DNA from 2 places in the Peribacillus sp. TH27 genome. Region 2 is predicted to be linked to the other one. Evidence: riboswitches for the same ligand, from Rfam matches in the RefSeq annotation. Region 2 holds a riboswitch; the other holds the start of a gene.
The links. Region 2 has a riboswitch for glycine ahead of glyA (serine hydroxymethyltransferase). Riboswitches for the same ligand answer to the same signal wherever they lie in the genome.
Positions count from the first base shown of each region.

Region 1 (7,587 bases), 4.9 Mb from region 2:
ATTAATTGAAATGCTTATTGTTTTACTCGTAATTTCCATTCTATTGATTATTACAATCCCAAATATAACAAAGCATCAATCGACGATTCACTCTAAAGGTTGTGAAGCGTTTGTTAAGATGGCTCAAGCACAGGTGCAAGCCTATGAAATAGATAATGGCAAACTTCCTGCTAGTATTGATGAAATGGAAAGTCAAGGGTATCTTAAACAAAAATCATGTCCGAATGGGGATGGTATTAGTCTGGATAACAAGGGAAAGGTTACGGTAATTGAATAGCAGCAAATTGATTGTGCGGCCTTCCTGTGGAGGTTATACCCTGTCAGAAACCCTCATCGTCCTCGTTATTTTTGTACTGCTAAGTGGCATCGGTCTAAATTTATATCCAAGCTTTATTAAAGGAATGGAAAATAAGATTTTCATTTCTCAATTGAAAGAGGACATTTTCTATGCGCAGCAGTATGCCATCAGCCATGAAAGTCTGATTTACCTTCATATGGATAATACGAATAGGATTTACACGGTAACATCCTATAAGGAGGGGGTTGTGCTTGAGAGAAGCATACCAAAGGATATACAGTTCTTAAGTGGAACATTAGGACTTACGTTTCATTTTAATCAGTATGGAAATGCTTCAAAAGCAGGGACGATGATGATTGATACGACAAAAGGGAAGTACAAGTTAATCCTTAATATCGGTAAAGGGAGGTTTAGGATTGAGAAACAGTAGAGGTTACGTCTACTTAGAAATGATAGCCGCTTTTTCGATTTGTATAGTCTTGGTCATTTCGATTCTGCCGATACTTGAGGAGATAATGACCAATCGGAAAAATGTTGTCTTAAGGACAGAAGCCCACTATTTGTTATATGAAAGATTGACTGCCTTCATGGATGGGGAGGTAAATGCTGTCGACCAGGAAATCCATTATCAGAAAAGATTGTATGAACTAACATGGAAGGAACAGAAGGATTTCCCAGGTATGATTGAAGGATGTGTACGATATGAAAATGAAGTGGGTAAATCAGAATCCATTTGTGATGCTGCGAAAAAATGATGGCTTTACAATAATTGAAATGCTTTTTTCTTTAATGATATTAATGACCACCTCTATTTTCATCTTACAACTTTTTTCAATTATTCACACACAGTTGGAATCAAAAGACAAATTGCATCCTAAAGAGTGGGAGATCTTTACGATGCAAATGCAACAGGAGGTCAGGGGTGCTAAAAGTCAGGATGTAATAGAAAATAAATTATATTTACTTTCAGGTGACCAGTTATCTTTTATTGAACAATATGAAGATAAGCTCCGCAGGCGAGTGAATGGAAAAGGTCATGAGGTCATCCTGCAGAACATTTCAAAATTTAAGGTTGAGAAGGATGGTAACGTCATTGTGTTAAATATAACGGATAAAGCAGGGAATACTGTTATTCGCAGGTTTCATCCTTTCTTTAAAAGTGAGACGAAAGTTGATGAATAATCAAAAAGGGGTCGTTTTCCCGATGGTCATGATTGTAGCGAGTGTTTTTATCATGTTCACGATATTAATGATCGATCAATTTGTCATCGATAAAAAATTTTATAAAGAAGTGGAAGAAACGCTTGTGGCCGATCATTTAGTGCATCTAGCCGTTAATGAGGTAACAGCTGGATGGGGTGAAGATATACCGAAGAACCTTCAGGGGGATATCTCATATCCCAATGGTGATGTCCATTATATATTAACGAAACAAGATGCCCGTTATGCCTTTATTGAATTTGCTTCCTCGACTAAAGATAACCGAGTTGGTAGAATCATTATTCAATATGACAAAGAGTTAGGTAGAGTTGTAGAATGGATAGAAAAACAGTCCGTATAACACGTATGAAGGCAACCTGATGGTGCGGATTCAGGAAGGATGAAAACGTTTTTGGCTGACTGTGAATGGGGTATCGAACGGAATGATTAGACTAATGTCAGGCTTCCCCTAAATGGAAGTGGAGAACTTACCATCGATACAACAAGCAGGCCCAAATAGTAACCATCTCGGGTAAACTAGAAAGAATAAAAGAAGCATAAGCAGGGCATACTTTATTTAGGGTGATATTGTATGTCTACTAACGCTTATATCAAATATCTTACACAGCAGCTTGTCGAATATTTTAATTTGACCAAGAAAGAACGGAAAGAAAAACGTCGTCATCGGAAAGAGGATAAAAATACTGGTGTGTCCCACTGGTTTGGTATTGTCCCTTTCGCTTTGTCGATGTTTGTAAGAAAAAAAATCAAAAAAAGAAAACAGATGTCCTAAGCTTTTGGACATCTGTTTTTTTTTGTTTAGTCAGGAAAAACCTAGCTAGGCGGTTGTAGTAGAGAAATCATTTCTGAAAAAATAGATCCATTTATCCTAACGCTCTATCTGATAAGTAAAATAAACCGCCATTGATGATTGATATTAGGATATTTGGCTCATATTGGGCCTGTAATGCCTGTTTTTCAGTGAAATAACTTTCGCTTTTTTCATCCATATCCTTATAAAAATGCTCCAATAAATTTAAGTCATTCTGCCAGCGCTCCATGGCTTCTTCCGCCCAAGAATGGTCATCGTTCTCGAAGCTGGTTCGGATATATGTATCAAGTCTTGCTAACCCACTCTTTGGCATGATTAATGGTGAGAGGGTGAAGGAGTAATCCGGTATCTTTGGGGTGACTTTAACCGGTAAAACACGATTGTGAAATCCTTCCATGATCTCCCCGGAGATTAAATTCAATCCAACAGACATAAAGGTATCTTTTTTTCGATCACATTGATAAGATATTTTAACATTTAGTGTAAGCCAGGGGAACAATGGATTATGGCGACCATTTGAGGGGAGTGTATCCTCGAAAAGTCTAGTATATCCAGCCAGCCTTTTTGTTGATTCGATAATTTGATGGAGACGGGGCGAACCAAAGTGAATTCGTTCTCCTTTCATATTGGGTGGAGCCTGATCAGGATTAGTAATGAAAGTAATCTGGGCTGGGTTTGGAATCCCGCCCGTTTTTTCAAGATAATGCCAATAAAAGGGACGGTTCATTAACTCTTTATCCATTTCAATCGTCAGTTGAACAGTGATATGGGATGGGGCATTCTCTAGTACTTCACAATCATTAGCTTCAAAGAAAGTTATTAAAAAATCATGAATTTCCTGTTGCTGCATGAATCTCACCTTCCTTCATAGTTTGAGCGAATTGAATCATCGATGAAAAATTATCCATCTTGATTTTCATTTCACCCTCAGTTCGGGACTCGCCGACCACGTCAATTAAATATTCTTCGATGTTGGTAATATCCAGCTTCGTTAAAATATCATCCAATTCACCAATTACTTTTTCAAACAAATGGATTTTTTCATATAATAATTTCAAAATATGTTCTTCAACTGTATTTTTCGTTGCAAAGTTATATATCATGACATCTTCTTCCTGGCCAAGTCGGTGAATCCGTCCAATTCTTTGTTCAAGTCTCATTGGATTCCATGGCAGGTCAAAATTAATCAAGTGGTGGCAAAATTGAAGGTTTATTCCTTCCCCACCGGCTTCGGTAGCAATTAAAACTTGAATCTGCTTTTGGAATAATTCTCTCATCCAGTCTTTTTTTCCACGCTTAAAGCCGCCGCGGAAGGGAACTGAGGAAATTCCATTCTGTTGTAAATACCATTGTAAATATAGCTGAGTGGCTCTGTATTCGGTAAAGATAATCACTTTGTCATCAATTTTCTTGATGAGTTCTAAAGCTTTTTCAGCCTTGGAGTTTTGTTCTGTTTCATTTACCTTCTCAAACAGCTCATCTAGCTTTGCTAAAAAGTCAGGGGAAGGCTGTTCATATTTGGCTTTCATGTTTTTCAATGTATAAAAAACGGCTTCTCTGCTGCTGCATGCTTCTCTTTGGAGGGTGAGTGCTGAAAAAGAACTTCCCTTCGATCCATCTGAAATAGGCTTAAATTTGGAAACAGCGTCGTACAAGGCTTGTTCAGTTGGAGAAAATTCAATGATGATTGTTTCCACCTGCCTTTTTGTCCATTCAATTCCAGTATCAGCCCGTCGGTTCCGAATCATAACAGTGTTGACGAGTTCCTTTAGGTGCTCATCCTCAATAACATTTCGGCCTTTGCCTTTATATTTCTCAGAAAAGAGTGTTGCATTTCCCAAGTGTCCCGGTTTCAATAACGAAACAAGATGGAAAATTTCTTCGACTTTATTTTGAATTGGCGTAGCTGTCAGCAATAAACAAAATTTCTTTTTCAGATTTTGGACAAATTCATAGTTCTTCGTTTTATTATTTTTAAGTTTATGAGCCTCATCAATAATGATAAAGTCATATTGCTGATTAAAAATGATATCTCGATGGGGAGCTCGTTTCGCTGTATCAATGGATGATATAACAACATCGCATGATTCCCACACATAGCTTTTTCTTTGAACAACAGCCGGAATATGAAACTTGGTATTCAATTCAAAAGCCCATTGACTTACAAGTGAAGCGGGGACAAGAATTAATACTTTTTTAACAAGACCACGGATCATATATTCTTTTAGAATCAAGCCAGCTTCGATTGTTTTCCCGAGACCTACTTCATCAGCTAAAATGGCTTTTCCATTCATCTTTTCAACTACCTGCTTTGCCGCTTCCAATTGGTGGGGAAGCGGGGTGAGCTGTGGAAGATGCTTGGGTGCCTGTAAACCTTCAAAATCAGGAATAATGAGGTTTTCTTCCATTTGAACAGCCAATTTATAAAGCTCCCAATTACCCCATGGACCGTCATTTTCCATCTTTTGTAGAAACTCGTCATTCCAATCAGAACTGAAGGATATATTAATTTTCATTGAAACTACTCCTTCTAAAATCATAATTTTCTTATTTAAGGTTGAAACCCGAACATTTTATATGTGAAGTAAGAAAAATATTTCTCTGTAAAAGATATTGCAGAGAAAAGTTTCTTAAGGTAGGATGTAAGTATATTTAGAAAATTCCAATTTCCCAAAACGCTTAAAAGATGAATGTAGTTCATGTTTTTCATAGTATGGGCAACCGCCTCTTACTTTATCCCAGATTAACAGACTAGAGATCATTCATTAAGTTCTGAAGTTTTAAGGAGAGTTGGTAGAGAAAGCATTTTGTAAATGCACAGAGGTTTTACTAACTATCAGTAGGATTAATTACTTTCCTAATTGGTGGAGACACATTTATATGCGGGTGAAGATAAGGGGAGAGACTACGAATGTAGCGCCGAAGGAGCAAACTTAGCAGTGAATCTCTCAGGCAAAAGAACTCTTATTGGACGCAACTCTGGAGAGCGCCGCTCGTTGCAGGACGGCCACCAAAGGGGAAAACCTATTATATAGGTAAACTTTCAGGTTTCAGGACAGAGAAAAAGCTCTTTAGGGCTTTCTCTGTCCTTTTTTGTGCCCTTTTTTCCACATTATGAATCAGGCTGAGAAGTATAAGAAGATCTGACAAAATGGAAAGAAGCTTTTAGAAAAGTGAGCAAAGTAAATCTAAAAAATCTAAGGGGGGTCATTTTTTGACCAATTTAAAAAGAACGCCACTATTTGAGGTTTATCGTGAATACGGAGGAAAAACGATCGATTTTGGCGGCTGGGAACTTCCTGTCCAATTTTCGGGTATCAAGGACGAACATGAAGCAGTTCGTACAAAAGCTGGCTTATTTGATGTTTCCCATATGGGTGAGGTTGATGTGAAGGGCCCAGGGAGTCTTGCCTTTTTACAAAAAATGATGACCAATGATGTATCAAAGCTAAAACAGGGCGGAGCAATTTATACGGCTATGTGTTATGAAAACGGCGGTACTGTTGACGATCTTATCATTTATAAAAAGGCAGAAGACGACTATCTGCTCGTGGTCAATGCCGCCAATACAGAAAAAGATTTTAACTGGCTACAAGCTAATTGTTCAGAGGATGTCCAACTTTCGGATGTATCAAGCGATTATACACAGTTGGCACTGCAGGGACCTTTGGCAGAGAAAATATTACAAAAACTATCTAATGATACACTTTTGAGTGAAATTGGCTTTTTTAAATTCAAGGAAAATGTCCTGATAAATGGGCTTTCCACGATGGTTTCACGTACAGGATATACGGGTGAAGATGGTTTTGAAATATATAGCAACAGTGAAAATGGCCCGGCCCTTTGGAGAGCTATTCTAGATGCAGGAAAAGAAGAAGGGATACAGCCGATAGGTTTAGGGGCACGTGACACACTCCGCTTTGAAGCTAAACTTCCGCTTTATGGACAGGAGCTTTCACCGGATATTACCCCAATTGAAGCCGGGATTGGTTTTGCGGTTAAAGTGGATAAGGAAGCCGACTTTTTCGGGAAAGCCGTTCTTACTGAACAAAAGGAAAAAGGGGCACAACGTAAGCTTGTCGGAATTGAAATGATTGACCGCGGCATTCCTCGTCATGGCTATAAGGTATACAGTGGGGATAAAGTCATTGGTGAAGTTACGACTGGCACTCAATCACCAACATTGAAGAAAAATGTAGGATTGGTACTTATCGATAAAGACTTTTCGGTGATGAATTCTGAAGTCGAAGTGGAAATTCGTTCAAAACGATTGAAAGCTGTTATTATACAAACACCTTTTTATAAAAAACCACGTAAATAGAGAGGAATGGTCATTAAGATGAAACATCGTTACTTACCCATGACAGAGCAGGATAAACAACAAATGCTGGAGGTAATAGGGGTCCCTTCTGTTGAGAACCTTTTCAACGATATTCCTGAAAGTGTCCGCTTTCAAGGCGAATATGACATTAAACCAGCTAAATCAGAGCCAGCCTTAATGAAAGAATTATCAAAACTTGCTTCTAAGAATGCTGATCTTAAAAACTATGCTTCCTTTCTTGGTGCGGGCGTGTATGATCATTATTCACCGGTCATCGTTGATCATGTTCTTTCCCGCTCGGAGTTTTATACAGCCTACACCCCTTATCAGCCAGAAATTTCACAGGGGGAGCTTCAGGCCATTTTTGAATATCAAACGATGATTTGTGAAATGACAGGCATGGATGTAGCCAACTCCTCCATGTATGACGGAGGGACGGCATTAGCGGAAGCAGCGATGCTTGCATCCGGTCATACACGACGTAAGAAAATTCTAATTTCAGCGGCAGTACATCCTGAATCAAGAGAAGTCGTTAAGACGTATGCGAAAGGTCAGCGAGTGGAAGTCATTGAAATTCCATTTAAAGATGGTGTGACAGATCTAGCTGCCTTAAAGGAATTGGCGAAAGACGATATTGCGGGAGTCATTGTGCAATATCCAAACTTCTTTGGACGTATTGAACCGTTGAAAGAAATGGAAGAAATCATTCATGATGTGAAATCCATGTTTATCGTTTCGAGTAACCCGCTTGCACTAGGTGCATTGACCCCTCCAGGTGCCCTTGGTGCTGATATCGTAACAGGCGATGCTCAGCCATTCGGTATTCCAGCAGCTTTTGGCGGACCGCATTGCGGATACTTTGCGGTCACGAACAAACTTGTTCGTAAAGTGCCAGGCCGTCTCGTCGGGCAAACAGTGGATGAAGATGGTAAACGG
Region 1 is NZ_JAEKEV010000002.1:4,964,361-4,971,947, forward strand. It holds gene comGC (competence type IV pilus major pilin ComGC) at 1-277, shown strand, start outside; gene comGD (competence type IV pilus minor pilin ComGD) at 270-728, shown strand; gene JFU24_RS25330 (hypothetical protein) at 715-1,053, shown strand; gene comGF (competence type IV pilus minor pilin ComGF) at 1,001-1,480, shown strand; gene comGG (competence type IV pilus minor pilin ComGG) at 1,473-1,859, shown strand; gene JFU24_RS25345 (YqzE family protein) at 2,091-2,291, shown strand; gene JFU24_RS25350 (YqhG family protein) at 2,383-3,180, opposite strand; gene JFU24_RS25355 (DEAD/DEAH box helicase) at 3,158-4,846, opposite strand; glycine riboswitch at 5,217-5,304, shown strand; glycine riboswitch at 5,308-5,391, shown strand; gene gcvT (glycine cleavage system aminomethyltransferase GcvT) at 5,545-6,651, shown strand; gene gcvPA (aminomethyl-transferring glycine dehydrogenase subunit GcvPA) at 6,670-7,587, shown strand, end outside.
Region 1: linked by a shared signal. The riboswitch ahead of gcvT (glycine cleavage system aminomethyltransferase GcvT) and the one ahead of glyA (serine hydroxymethyltransferase) in region 2 are both predicted to bind glycine.

Region 2 (7,587 bases):
TATCGGAATATTATTATTCAATTATCTGGAAATTAGGGAGTGGGAAATCATATGCAGGAACAAAAATTGTCGAGAGGCCTAAAAAACAGGCACGTACAACTAATCGCTATTGGCGGGGCAATTGGAACGGGATTATTTCTCGGAGCAGGAAAATCTATTCACTTAGCAGGACCATCGATTTTATTTGCTTACATGATTACAGGCGTAATTTGCTTTTTAATCATGCGCGCTCTTGGAGAACTACTCTTAACCAATTTGGAATATAATTCTTTTGTTGACTTTGTAAAAGACTATTTAGGTAATATGGCAGCATTTATCACCGGTTGGACCTACTGGTTTTGCTGGATTTCAATCGCAATGGCCGACTTAACAGCAGTTGGTCTTTATACCCAGTATTGGTTTCCCTCCGTACCACAGTGGATGCCAGGTTTAATTGCGCTTGTCATTTTGCTATTTATGAATCTAGCAACCGTAAAACTTTTTGGCGAAATGGAATTCTGGTTTGCATTAATTAAAGTTATCGCTATTCTAGCACTTATAGTTATCGGTATTTTCATGATTATTAAAGGCTTTTCCACAGATTCAGGCGCAGCCAGTTTCACGAATCTATGGAGCCACGAAGGTATGTTCCCAAATGGAATAAATGGATTTATCCTCTCATTCCAGATGGTAGTGTTTGCGTTTGTTGGTATTGAACTTGTAGGACTTACAGCAGGTGAAACAGAAGATCCAGAGAAAGTTATCCCAAAAGCAATCAATAATATTCCTATTCGGATTATAATTTTCTACATTGGCGCACTTATTGTCATTATGAGTGTTTATCCGTGGAACGCAATCATCCCATCGGAAAGCCCATTCGTCCAAGTATTCGTGGCTGTTGGTATCGCTGCAGCTGCTGGTATCGTCAATTTTGTCGTCCTAACATCGGCTGCTTCGGCATGCAACAGTGCAATCTTCAGTACAAGCCGGATGGTATACTCACTTGCCAAAGATAAAAATGCACCTGTGCCATTTGCAAAACTTAATGCCCGTAAAGTACCTTCCAATGCACTGGCCTTTTCAACTGTCGTCATTCTAACTTCCGTTGTTTTGAACTATTTAATGCCAGAAGGAGTATTTACGTTAATTACAAGTATTTCTACAGTATGTTTCATCTTTATTTGGGGAATTACTGTCATCAGTCATTTGAAATACCGCAAAACAAGGCCAGATCTAGCGAAAATGAACAAATTTAAATTACCACTTTATCCAATTTCTAATTACTTGATCCTTGCTTTCCTAGCTTTCGTACTTGTTGTGCTTGCACTTGCGGAAGATACTCGTGTTGCCTTGTTCGTAACTCCTGTTTGGTTTATTTCGCTGATTGCGATTTATAAGATGCAGAAAACGAAGGCAAATCATGCGGATCAGGCGAATCAGAAAGAGGTAGCGGAAAATTAAGAGGCTACGGACAAAAGTCAGGGACCTACTATTAACTTTATCAAAATAGTCAACTTGCAAAAAACGATGATACAAGCGACTCGTGAGTAACCTGGATGACCATATGTGACATTCATAAAGTAAGAATTTTCAAAAAATAATGTTAACGCTTACAAGAAAATCTTGACATTCTTATTTCCACCAATTATTCTAAATATAATAAAAATTCAATATGAGCGAATGACGGTTGTGGGAGAGTGCAATGCGACACGCCACCGAAGGAGCAAGTTCCAAAAAGACCCTTGGAACAAATCTCTCAGGTAGATGGAACCACAACTGGACGCACCTCTGGAGAGCGCGTATAAAGTAGTACGCCACCAAAGGGGAAAGGCCCTATTAATATAAAAGGGTTAAACTCTCAGGTAAAAGGACAGAGAAGGGTAGAGAAAGCTAAGCTAAGCTACCCTTCTCTGTTCTTTTTTGTGCGCAAAAAAGGGTAGTGTTTCGTAGTCACTAGCTATGCAACAAACCTTTAATACAAAAATTTTCAAGGGGGAGTACAAATGAGTTTACAGCAAAATGATTCAATCATTTTTCAAGCTATCAGAAACGAGCAAAATCGTCAGCATCAAACCTTAGAGTTGATTGCATCAGAAAACTTCGTCAGCCAGGATGTATTAGAAGCAATGGGAAGTGTAATGACGAATAAATATGCAGAAGGTTATCCAGGAAAACGTTATTATGGCGGATGTGAATTTGTAGATGTGGCAGAACAAGCAGCTATTGAGCGCTTAACAAAGCTGTTTGGTGCCAAATATGCAAATGTTCAGCCTCACTCGGGTGCACAAGCAAATTTCGCAGTATTTTTCGCACTACTTCAGCCTGGTGATAAAGTAATGGGAATGAACCTTTCACATGGCGGCCACTTAACTCATGGAAGTCCAGTCAGTGTTTCAGGAAAATGGTTTGAAGTTGTGTCTTATGGAGTTAGAGAAGATACCCAATTAATTGATTATGATGAGTTGGAAGCTATCGCAAAGAAAGAAAAACCAAAATTGATTATTGCAGGGACAAGTGCCTACCCAAGAACCATTAATTTTGCACGATTTAGAGAAATTGCTGATCAAGTTGGAGCAAAACTTATGGTGGATATGGCTCATATTGCAGGGCTGGTAGCGGCCGGTCTTCACCCATCCCCAATCCCATATGCAGATGTTGTGACAAGTACTACTCATAAAACATTGAGAGGACCTCGCGGGGGTATCGTTTTAACAAACGATGAAGAGATTATCAAATCGATTAATAAATCTGTATTCCCAGGAATTCAGGGCGGCCCTCTCATGCACATTATTGCAGCAAAAGCGGTTGCTTTCAACGAAGCATTACAACCAAGCTTTAAGGACTATGCGAAACAAGTCATTGAAAATGCTGCAACACTTAGTGAAACATTAAAAAATGAAGGTGCAGCTCTTGTTTCTGGCGGAACAGATAATCATATTGTCCTTTTAGATTTACGTCCGTGGAATTTAACAGGAAAAGAAGCAGAGAAATTATTAGAAGAAGCAGGCATCACCGCTAATAAAAATACGATTCCATATGATCCGGAAAAGCCATTTGTTACCAGTGGTATCCGAATGGGAACAGCAGCATTAACAACTCGAGGCATGAAGCAGGATGAAATGGTGAAAATCGGTAAAGTGATTTCAGCTGTTCTAAAGAGTAAAGGGGATAAAGACGTTCTTGAGAAAGCAAAAGAAACAACCAAAGGAATTTGTGATATTTATCCGTTATTTCAACAACCAATTACTGTGTAAGAAAAAAGGGGGGGACACAATGGAATTTCAAAGTTGTTTTGACATAATAGGTCCAATCATGGTAGGACCGTCAAGTTCCCACACAGCCGGAGTCGTGTCAATTGGTAAATTCATCCATGAACTGTTAGGAGATTATCCAAAAGAAGTCAAAATTGTATTCTATGATTCATTTGCTGAAACCTATCAAGGACATGGAACAGATAAAGCACTGCTTGGCGGATTACTTGGAATGGATACTGATGATTCACGCATTAAAAACTCGTTGGAATGGGCAAAAGAAAATGGAATGCAGTACGAAATAGAATTTGAAAACTGCTGCGAGTATTTTGACCATCCTAACACAACAATCGTGACAGCAAAACGCGGCGATTGTGTAGTAAAGGTAGGCGGAGCATCACTTGGTGGTGGTTTATCCAAGATTTTCATGATAGACGACGATATGGTATCGATTCGACTCAGTGCAGGTGATGACTTTTCAGCTCTTGCTAGTTCATATCATCCAAGAAAGAAAGTAATGGACAAGGCTATATGATGGAAATCCAGACCATGAAAGAACTAAATGAAGCTTGTCAAAGAGAAGAAAAAAGCATTGGCGAAATCATGCTAATGATGGAAGCAGAAAAGTCAGGAAGAGACCAACAAGCTATTATCAGTATGATGGAAGAACGATTGATTAAAATGAAGGAAGCCGTTGATAACGGTATAAAGGATGCCACAACCGCACCGAGTGGAATTTCTGGCGGAGATGCTTTGAAAATGAATGATTACGTTCAACAAGGTAAATCTTTGTCAGGCAGCTATATAAGCAATGCAATGAGCTTTTCATTGGCAACTTCTGAAAGTAACGCCCGAATGGGGGTCATTGTAGCTACCCCAACTGCGGGTGCAGCAGGGATTCTGCCTGGGGTACTGTTTTCACTTCATAAAAATGATGGCACTCCTTATAAAGATTTAGTTATGGGGTTATTCACGGCAAGTATGCTCGGGCTTGTCATTGCGAACCGTTCTTTCATTTCGGGGGCTGCTGGAGGCTGTCAAGCAGAGGTGGGCTCCGCAACGGCCATGGCAGCGGGGACAATCGTTGAGTTAAAAGGTGGAACACCACTGCAAGCCGTGAATGCGACAGCCATTGCGATGAAGTCACTTTTAGGTTTGGTTTGTGATCCAGTCGCAGGACTTGTGGAAGTTCCTTGCATCAAGCGGAATGTGATTGGAACCTCAATTGCATTTTCAGCGGCCGACATGTCTCTAGCTGGGATTGAAAGCCGCATACCCTGTGATGAGGTAATTGAAGCCATGTATAAGGTTGGAAATGATATGCCAAGGACCCTTCGAGAAACGGCTCTTGGTGGCTTGGCAATGACAGAAACCGGTAAACAGGTGAAAGAACGTCTTTTTTGTAGGAAATCATGAATCATAATCGGGAGGTAGATCATGGGTACTGAAACAGCATTAAAGCAAACACCGCTTTTTGAAGTATATAAAAAATACGGAGCAAAAGTTATTGATTTTGGTGGCTGGGCTCTGCCAGTTCAATTTTCCAGCATTTTAGAAGAGCATGAAGCTGTTCGAACAGAAGCAGGACTTTTTGATGTTTCTCATATGGGAGAGGTACTTGTGGAAGGGAAAGATGCCGAGAGTTATATTAACTACCTTGTTACAAACGATGTAACAAAGCTTAGCATCAATCAAGCACAGTATACTGCAATGTGCTATCCAGACGGCGGAACAGTCGATGATTTATTAGTTTATAAATTAGGGAATGAAAAATATTTACTCGTTATTAATGCCGCAAACATTGAGAAAGATTACGAATGGATGAAGCAGCATGTAAAAGGAGAGATGGCGCTCCAAAATATTTCGGAAGACATCGCTCAGCTTGCCATCCAAGGTCCAAAGGCAGAAAGCATTTTGCAAAAGTTAACGGAAATAGATTTATCAGAAATTGGCTCTTTTAAATTCGCCCAACATGTCAACATCTCCGGGATTACCGACATACTTGTATCCCGTACAGGTTACACAGGAGAAAATGGATATGAACTTTATTTAGCAGCGGACAAAGCGGTAGTACTCTGGGAAAAGCTCTTAGAAGCAGGAACTAAGAATGGATTACAACCATGTGGACTTGGTGCACGGGACACGCTTCGACTTGAAGCACGTCTTGCACTCTATGGCCAAGAACTCAGTAACGATATCAGCCCGCTTGAAGCAGGAATCGGCTTTGTGGTAAAGACGAACAAAGAAAGTGACTTTATCGGAAAATCTGCTCTTACAGAACAAAAAGAAGCTGGATTAAAACGAAAATTAGTAGGGATTGAAGTAACAGGCAGAGGGATTCCGCGTCATGGTTACAAGGTAATTTCTCAAGGTGGAGAGGAAATAGGTATTGTTACATCCGGAACACAATCACCATCTTTGAAGAAAAGCTTAGGTCTTGCCTTGGTATCAGCCGACCAAGCTGAAGTGGGGACGCCGATAAAAGTGGAAATTCGTAATAAACTGATTGAAGCTGTTATTGTTAATGCACCATTCTACAAAAGATAAGTGGAAATATTTTAATAGAGTTATCGTGTAGTTTTTAAGTCGATTTCCGTTACTTTGCACGTAGACCGAAATAGACAACCTGTTATGAGTAAAATTGGTCTTTATTTTCTGAATTATGACAAAATTAAAAACGGAGAGGGAGAAAAAACAATGACAAAAGTAACATTAAGTTTACGATATAGCAAAGAACATGAGTGGGTGCAACAATTAGAAGGAAATCGTGTACGTATTGGAATTTCTGATTATGCACAAAAGGCGTTAGGTGATATCGTCTTTGTTGAAAATCCAGCGATTGATGATGAAGTAACTGTCAATGAATCGATGGGAACGATCGAGTCAGTTAAAGCAGTTTCCGAACTTTATTCACCTGTTTCAGGTACGGTAGTTACTGTAAACGAAGAGTTAGAAGGCGCTCCAGAGACGATTAACGAGCATCCATTTGAAGCAGGGTGGTTAGTCGAAGTAGAAATGTCCAATCCAGAAGAATTAGATTCACTTCTAAACGAAGATGAATATCAAGCATTTACTAATGAAGGAGAGGAATAATATGACAGCCACTTATAGATACCTCCCTGATACGAAACAGGACCAAGAGGAAATGCTCAAATTTTTAAATATTTCTTCTATAGATGAGTTATTTGAAGATATTCCAGCTGAAATTAGCCTGCAGGATGAGCTAAACATTCCAGAGGCGGTTCCTGAACCGCTTCTTTTGAAAAAAATGAATCAGCTTGCTACAAAAAACAAAAATGCAAATCATTACCCAACTTTTCTAGGTGCAGGTACCTATGATCACTATATTCCAAGTGTGGTAAATCATATGATTTCACGTTCCGAATTTTACACAGCTTATACACCCTACCAACCGGAGATCAGCCAAGGTGAATTACAAGCGATTTTTGAATTTCAAACGATGGTTTGTGAGTTGACAGGAATGGATGTGGCTAACTCTTCCATGTACGATGGTTTTACATCGCTTGCAGAAGCTGCATCACTTGCCGTTGCATCTACAAGACGTTCAAAAGTACTTGTATCCAAAGCGGTACATCCTGAATCCCGTGCTATTTTACATACAGTAGCTGGAGGTCCGGGATACACAGCTGAGGAAGTAAATCTTGCTGATGAGGTTACAGATTTAGGGAAGCTGCAAGAACAAATCGATAAGGACACTGCTGCCGTAATTGTTCAATATCCAAATTTCTTCGGTTCCATTGAGGATTTAAAAGCAATTAAGAAAATTGCAGAAGAAAAAGGTGCCCTTTTAATCGTAAGCGCCAATCCTCTTGCACTAGCACTCTTGCAGGCTCCTGGGAAACTTGGGGCAGATATTGTGATCGGTGATATGCAGCCATTAGGAATCCCGATGTCCTTTGGCGGTCCACACTGCGGCTATTTTGCGGTAAGTAAGAAACTCATGCGTAAAATCCCAGGACGTATTGTAGGGCAATCAGCAGATGAAAAAGGACAACGTGGGTTTGTGTTAACATTGCAAGCGCGTGAACAGCATATTCGCCGTGATAAAGCCTCATCCAATATTTGTTCCAACCAGGCATTAAATGCTCTTGCCTCCTCTATTTGTATGACATCACTTGGAAAGCAAGGGATTCGTCAAATGGCACAGCTAAACATTGAGAAAGCTGATTACATGGCGAAAACTCTAGAACAAAAAGGCTTTACCATTATCAATGAAGCACCATTCTTCAATGAGTTTGTTGTCGAGCTTACTCGTTCGGTAAAGGAAGTCAATGAAAAACTTCTTAAGGCCGGTATTATCGGTGGATTTGATTTAAAAAGTGATTACGGCTTTGAA
Region 2 is NZ_JAEKEV010000002.1:42,919-50,505, forward strand. It holds gene JFU24_RS01870 (amino acid permease) at 52-1,440, shown strand; glycine riboswitch at 1,758-1,863, shown strand; gene glyA (serine hydroxymethyltransferase) at 1,983-3,233, shown strand; gene JFU24_RS01880 (serine dehydratase beta chain) at 3,253-3,765, shown strand; gene sdaAA (L-serine ammonia-lyase, iron-sulfur-dependent, subunit alpha) at 3,765-4,646, shown strand; gene gcvT (glycine cleavage system aminomethyltransferase GcvT) at 4,668-5,777, shown strand; gene gcvH (glycine cleavage system protein GcvH) at 5,928-6,323, shown strand; gene gcvPA (aminomethyl-transferring glycine dehydrogenase subunit GcvPA) at 6,325-7,587, shown strand, end outside.